One region of the Acidovorax temperans genome, then DNA from elsewhere that is predicted to be linked to it. Evidence: predicted binding sites of a transcription regulator. Region 1 holds the regulator's gene; the other holds the start of a gene.
What was found. The regulator FNR, encoded in region 1, switches genes on or off when oxygen is low (the NO sensors DNR and NnrR bind a similar motif). The targets are predictions, from matches to a motif close to TTGATNNNNATCAA.
Positions count from the first base shown of each region.

Region 2: a site for FNR is predicted at 2,200-2,213, ahead of PQV96_RS11355 (universal stress protein). Genes of this name have one in related genera too.

Region 1 is NZ_CP117193.1:1,732,584-1,736,312, reverse strand. It holds gene hemN (oxygen-independent coproporphyrinogen III oxidase) at 1-842, opposite strand, end outside; gene fnr (fumarate/nitrate reduction transcriptional regulator Fnr) at 1,031-1,753, shown strand; gene PQV96_RS08235 (hypothetical protein) at 1,844-2,137, opposite strand; gene PQV96_RS08230 (FixH family protein) at 2,205-2,480, opposite strand; gene ccoG (cytochrome c oxidase accessory protein CcoG) at 2,526-3,729, opposite strand, start outside.
Region 2 is NZ_CP117193.1:2,406,911-2,410,639, forward strand. It holds gene bktB (beta-ketothiolase BktB) at 1-311, shown strand, start outside; gene PQV96_RS11350 (Bug family tripartite tricarboxylate transporter substrate binding protein) at 479-1,462, shown strand; gene PQV96_RS11355 (universal stress protein) at 1,682-2,119, opposite strand; gene PQV96_RS11360 (2OG-Fe dioxygenase family protein) at 2,273-3,037, opposite strand; gene alaS (alanine--tRNA ligase) at 3,200-3,729, opposite strand, start outside.

The DNA of each region.
Region 1 (3,729 bases):
ATAAATGCATCCAGCGAACGCGAAAGCATGGCGACTTTGGCACCTGCTGTGGGCAACTCCGCTGAAATGATGCGACGCTGGGGCTTGAAGCGCTCAGGCAGATGTGCATATGCGTACAACGCAATGCGATCGGGTCGAAGCTGGGCAATCTGTGACAACGTCCGATCAAATGACTCAGGGGTTTGGCGTGGCAAGCCGTAAATCAAGTCCACATTGATGGAGTCAAACCCGATGGTGCGTGCAGATTCGACCAAAGCAAAAACTTGCTCTGCGGGCTGAACACGGTGTACTGCCTTTTGGACTTCAGAGTCGAAGTCTTGGACGCCAAAACTCAACCGGTTGAAACCCAACTCTGCCAACAATGCCAGACGCTCCGCGTTGACCGTGCGGGGATCCACTTCGATGGAATATTCCCCACCGGGAGCCAGAGTGAAGCTGCGCTTGAGCATGGACATCAACTCACACAGCCCATCATCAGACAGGAACGTGGGGGTCCCGCCACCCAGATGCAACTGGCTAACCACCTGCCCCACACCACATTGGGCTGTATGCAAGTCGATTTCGCGGCTCAGGTACCGCAAATAGACATCAGCACGATCATGGTGTTTGGTAATGATCTTGTTGCAAGCGCAGTAGTAGCATAGCGACTCGCAAAATGGGATGTGTACATACAGCGACAACGGCATGGCTTTGGAGCCTGTCCCCAAATGCCTTTGGGCCAACGCCAAGGCATAGTCCTCCTGACCAAAAGCCTCCACAAAACGGTCTGCCGTTGGATAAGAGGTGTATCGGGGACCCGGCACATCAAACCGGGTAAGGAGTTCTGGGGTAACAGCGGTCATGAGATATCCTTGCGTACTCGGTTACTGTGCCGCACCTTACCCTCTTCGTCCTTGACCTGAATCAAGTGAACCCACTGCTGGTGGAGCGACAATTTGATGCATATCATCCGCTTCTAAGCACTGTGCGAGGCACTTCGGCCTCTCTCGTCGAGCACGATATGCTCGAACAACCAACTGGTTTCTGCGCCATGAATCCGCTCACCATCAAAGTCGCCTGCTCCAACTGCAATCTCCGTGAGCTTTGCATGCCTGTGGGGCTCAACGAAGAGCAGCTGCAACGCATCGACGAAGTGGTAGCCGTGCGGCGCAAGATCAAGCGCGGCGGAACGCTTTTCCGCAACGGAGAAGCTTTCACCTCGCTGTATGCCATTCGCACGGGCTTCTTCAAGACCTGCGTGGCGACAGAAGATGGTCGCGACCAAGTCACAGGATTCCAGATGGCCGGTGAAATCATTGGTCTGGATGGCATTGTGAATGACCATCACACCTGCGATGCCGTCGCTCTGGAAGACGCGGAAGTTTGCGTCATGCCCTTTGATCGCATAGAGGAATTCTCGCGAGAAGTCACTGCGCTACAGCACCATGTGCACAAAATCATGAGCCGTGAAATCGTGCGTGAGCATGGCGTGATGCTGCTGCTCGGAAGCATGCGAGCAGAAGAGCGTCTGGCAGCGTTTTTGCTCAATTTGGTGCAACGCCTGCACGCGCGAGGTTTCTCTCAATCGGAACTGGTGTTGCGAATGACGCGAGAAGAAATTGGCAGTTATCTCGGCCTCAAGCTTGAAACCGTGAGCCGCACCTTCTCCAAGTTCGTAGAAGAAGGCACCGTGGAAGTGCGGCAAAGACATGTCCGCATTCTAGATACCGATGCCCTACGCCGCATCGTGAACAACCAACAAGCCTGCCACTGAAAAATTTTCGACAGAGGTGCCGGACAACTGACGAGCACTTCGCTGACGCCTCCGACAATGCCGCGCCATACAGCGCGGCATTTTTTTTATTCAAGTGCAGGAGGGATGCTTGCGGCAATCGTCAGGGCGCTCCTCGTCAGGCACCGGGCAGCGATTCAGTTCAAAGGGGGACATCGCAAGCAAGGTGGTGAGCGCACTGGACACCATGGTGAGCGCCCAGAACCCAAAGAACGCCAAGGTGTAGACGCCTGTTCTCGACAAGGTGACAGGCTGCCCGAACCAGTGAAGGTCTTGCGGGTCCACCATCGCAAAGACGAGCATCTCAATCACACCTGCCACCAAAAAGGCTGGCCAGGCAATCCACATCAGGCGCTGTGTCCACATCGTGCTGTTTCCTTGCGGTGTTGTATTGGGTCGTTGCGAAATTCAGTGAACCAGAGTGACTTCACAATCACCTCGGCTGCGCTTCTGGCGGGGTCGCAGCGTGATTGCGCCCTTTCATCGCGGGCGCCAAGCTCTTCTCTGGGTGCTCCAGGGTCTTGTTGATGTCGATACCTCGCTGGTAGTAATCCTCCGCGACCACAGGGTCTGGGCGCGACATCGCAAGCCACAAAGTAATGAACCCCGCAACAATGACCACCAAGGGGCCCGCCAATACCAGCCACACATGGCCAAACTTCCACCATGGGGCTGCAGCTGGCGTGGCTGAGGAAGAAACAGTAGACATAGCAAACTCCATTAACTCAGGCTTGTACGTTGAATGAAAACGGTACTACCTGGGAACCAAAAATACGGTTTTTTCTGTCACGTGGGCACCGCCACCCTCGGCACCAATTTCAAAGGTGATGGGATGAGACCCAGGTGAAGCAGACCCATAAGGCACCTGCAATCGCACAGCAACCCAGCGAGACTGAGCGGGATCGACCTCCACCGACGCTTCCGACACCACTTCAAGTCCCTCAAGACCCTTGGCATCTATGCGGTAGCGCTGAGGAGTTTCGGTAGCGTTCATGATCTGGATACGGTAGATGTTTTCCAACTTCCCCCCAGCCACAATGCGTGACAAGGCGGCCCGGTCGCGAACCACGTCCACTTTCAGCGGTGTTCTCGTCACCAGGCTGGCCAACAAGGCCACGCACAGGGTGACCAGCACGGCGCTGTAGATCAGCACGCGGGGGCGCAGCACGCGGCGCAACATCTGCGACTGCGTCCAGTGCTTGGCCACGCCGTTCTGGGTCGAATAACGGATGAGCCCACGCGGGTACTGCATCTTGTCCATCACGGTATTGCAGGCGTCCACGCACAGGCCACAGCCAATGCATTCGTACTGCAAACCCTTGCGGATGTCGATGCCCACCGGACAGACCTGCACACACAGCGAGCAGTCAATGCAATCGCCCAGCCCCTGGGCTTTGTAGTCGATATTCTTCTTGCGCGGACCACGCTGCTCGCCACGTTCAGGGTCGTAGGTAACGATCAGCGTGTCTTTATCAAACATCGCGCTCTGAAAGCGCGCATAAGGGCACATGTACTTGCAGACCTGCTCGCGCATGAAGCCCGCATTGCCATAGGTGGCAAAACCGTAGAACAGCACCCAGAAAATCTGCCAGCCGCCCGGGAACGCCAGCAGCTCGCTGCCCAGCTCGCGAATGGGGACGAAGTACCCCACAAAGGTGAACCCGGTCCACAGGGCCACCGCGATCCACACCACCTGCTTGAAAAACTTCTTGCGGATCTTCTCGAACGTCCAGGGGCCGTTGTCCAGGCGGAGCCGGGCACTGCGATCACCTTCGATCTTGTGCTCGATCCACATGAAAATTTCGGTGTACACCGTTTGCGGGCATGAAAAACCACACCACAAACGCCCGGCCACGGCGGTAAACAGGAACAGCGAAAGTGCTGAAATGATCAGCAAACCCGTCAGGTAGATGAAGTCCTGCGGGTACAGCACCAAACCGAAGATATAAAAGCGGCGC
Region 2 (3,729 bases), 670 kb from region 1:
TTGGCCCCGTGCCTGCCACCCAGCTGGCATTGAAAAAGGCGGGTCTCACCGTCAACGATCTGGATGTGATCGAAGCCAACGAAGCCTTCGCAGCCCAGGCCTGCGCTGTGACCAAAGACCTGGGCCTGGACCCCGCCAAGGTCAACCCCAACGGCTCGGGCATCTCGCTGGGCCACCCCATCGGTGCCACGGGTGCACTCATCACCGTGAAGGCGCTGCACGAACTGCAACGCGTGCAAGGCCGCTACGCGCTGGTGACCATGTGCATTGGCGGCGGCCAGGGCATTGCGGCGATTTTTGAACGCCTGTGATCGCCCCGGCGGCAGCATCGCCCGTGGCGATGCCGCCATCCTGGATCGGCAAGGCCCCACGGGCCGGTGATCAGCGATCATCACATCCCGTGCCGGCACCGTACCCGCACGCCAGGCAGCACATCGCACCGCTGCCTTTCCCCACAATTTCCGAGACATCACCGACCATGATTCGCAAACTGCTTTCCTTCTCCACCCTGGCACTGGCCCTGGGCACCACTGCATACGCCCAGGCCCCCGCTCCAGCGGCCGCCTACCCCACCAAGCCCATCCGCCTGATCGTGCCCTTCCCTCCCGGCGGCGGCACTGACATCCTCTCGCGCCTGGTGGCCACCAAGCTCACCGAAGGCGCCAAGTGGACCGTGGTGGCCGACAACAAGGCGGGCGCTGGCGGCACCATTGGCATTGGTGAAGCCGTGAAGGCTGCCCCCACCGGCTACGACCTGGTGATGGGCCAGAAGGACAACCTCGTCATCGGCCCCTGGCTGTACAAGAACCTGAGCTGGGATCCCACCAAAGACCTGACGCCCGTGGCGCACGTGGCCTACACCCCCGTGGTGATCGCCACCAGCGTCAACAGCAAATACAAGACGCTGGCCGACGTGGTGAATGGCGCCAAGGCAGCGCCCGGCACCATCACCTACGGCTCTCCAGGCAATGGCACCTCCATCCACCTGGCGGGCCACCTGTTTGAACAGGCCGCCGGAGTCAAGCTCAGCCACATCCCCTACAAGGGCTCCAACCCCGCGCTGATGGACGCGCTGGCAGGCAATGTGGACTTGCTCGTGTCTTCGCTGCCGTCGGCCATGGGTCAGATCAAGGCAGGCAAGCTGCGTCCGCTGGCCGTTACCTCTGCCAAGCGCAGCTCTTCGCTGCCCGATGTGCCCACCGTGGCCGAATCGGGCTTCAAGGACTTTGATGTGAGTACCTGGTACGGTGTGTTTGCCCCCGCTGGCACGCCTGCTGCGGTGGTCACCACCGTCAACGCAGAAATCAACAAGCTGCTGGCCACCGCCGACATGAAGGCGGCCATCCAGGCCCAAGGCGCTGAGCCTGAAGCCATGTCGCCCGCACAGCTGGGCACCTTGCTCAAGAAGGAATACACCCAGTGGAAGGGCATCGTCGAGGCCTCTGGCGCGAAGATTGAGTAACCCCCTGAGGCGCTTTGCGCCTTCCCCCTGAAGGGGGACGCACCCGGTGGCCTGGCAGAGCCAGTTCCACGGGTGCATTGGTTGAGGACGCGCTTGCTCTACGGACGGCGCAGTGTCCGAGATATCCAATGAAAAATGGCTCCAATCTGGAGCCATTTTGTTTTTCAGCACATGCTACACACGTGGTGGTGCATGCTCTGCAAGAAGTGATTTGACGGGTCAGTCGCGCACCACCAGCACAGGCACATGCACCAGGCCCAGCACGCGTTGTGTGACGCTGCCCAGCACGAGCTTTTCGAGGCCACGGCGGCCATGGGAGCCCATCACGATCAGGTCAGCGCCAGTGCTTTCCAGCGCGCGCACGATGCCGTCGTGCACTGCGTGGCCTTCGCCCACAACGGTGGTCACAGGCACGCCCGCTTCGGTCATGGCCTTGCGCGCTGCGTCCAGGGCTGTATTGGCTTCCGCCGTGGCGGCGCTCAGGTACTGCGATTGGCCGTAGGCAAAATCAGCGCCCACGCCGGTGAAGGGATAGGGGTCCACCACGTACAGTGCCGTCACGACGCTGCCGAAAGTCTTGGCCAGGGCAGTCGCCTTGGATACGGCGAGCATGGAGGTTTCGGAACCGTCGATGGGAACCAGAATGTGCTTGAACATGGTGTTGCTCCTTAGGTAGTGGAAATCAGGCGGTGGCCCGAATACAAGCCAGAGTGTGACCCCGCACCGCCTTCAGCGACTTGATTCGCATCAAATCTGGGCGGTTCATTGCGTGGCGTTCTGATCAGGCTCGGGTGTTTATAAACCAGAGGCTCACGCCCCCAGCACATCAGCGCCCTGAAAGTTGCCGCGCCGGCAGGTGACGACCAGTGTGTCGCGGTAACCACCCTCGGCCACAGGCTGGATTGGCGTGGTTTCGTGGATCATGCGCGCGTCATCCAGCAGCAGCAAGGACCAGGGCTCGGTCAGGGTAAATCGCACGCCGCTGGGGCCGTCGGCCTCAAAAACACGGGTTTCACCGCCTTTGACAGCGTGGCGCCCCACTAGGAACACGGCCACCAGATCCACGCCATCGCGGTGCGCGCCCTCCGGCGTCGGGCGGCCAATGCCGTCCCTGGTGTCGATGCGGAACTGGTGCGCTTCCAGGTACCAGGGCTCAGCACCTGCGGCATGGGCAAAGACTTCGCCAGACACACCCGCCAAAGAGCGCAGCAGCTGGTTCCACACGGGGGTTGTCACTGTCGCATCCTGCATGGGGGCGAACAAGCGCTGCATGCCGCCGTGCAAGGCGTTGTACTCCACCGGCTGCCAGTGGGGCCGATGCGGCACCTGTTGCACCTCCGCGCCCGTCACCACAAAGCACGAGTGGCGCCTGCGCCGGTAGCGCCCGCCGTCTTTCAGGAATTCATCGGGCGGCAAGCCACTCCAGTCGGCATTCAGCGCCATCAAGGCTTGCAAGTCGCATCCAGCCCAGGCGGCCACATCGGCGGGGGCCAGCACCGCGTAACCGGCACTGCGCAGTTGCTCAGACACCTGGGAAGGACGAACAAAAGGCGGTGAAAAAGTGATTTGGCTCATAGAGCTGCCGAGCTTAACCGCAGCGCGGGCCTGCCAGGGCGAGCTGCAGCGCAAGCCACACCCGGCACAAGGCAGATCAACAAAAAAGCCGCTTGCCCCGTGCAGGGAAGCGGCTTTGTTGACGAACACGGCTCAGCGCCGTGCCAGGGGCAAACGCCGTGGTTACACGCGCTCTGCCACCCAGGCCTGCACCGACGCCAGTGCGGCAGGAACCTTGCTGGCATCTGTGCCGCCTGCCATGGCCATGTCGGGCTTGCCGCCGCCCTTGCCGCCCACTTGCTGGGCCACAAAGTTCACCAGCTCACCGGCCTTGACCTTGCCCACGCTGTCAGCCGTCACACCAGCGGCCAGCTGCACCTTGTCGCCGTCCACGGCGGCCAGCACGATGGCGGCGGTCTTGAGCTTGTCCTTGAGCTTGTCCATGGTGTCGCGCAGGGTCTTGGCGTCCGCGCCAGGCAGTGCCGCAGCCAGCACCTTCAGGCCCTTCACGTCCACAGCCTGGGTCAGCAACTCGTCGCCCTGGGCAGAAGCCAGCTTGCCCTTGAGGGCTGCCACTTCTTTTTCGAGCGCGCGGGCGTTTTCCAGAGCCTGGGCGATGCGGGCATTCAGCTCGGCCACGGGGGACTTGAGCGCGCCAGCAGCCTGGTTCACGGTGTCTTCCAGGCTTTGCAGGTAGGCCAGCGCGTTGGCAC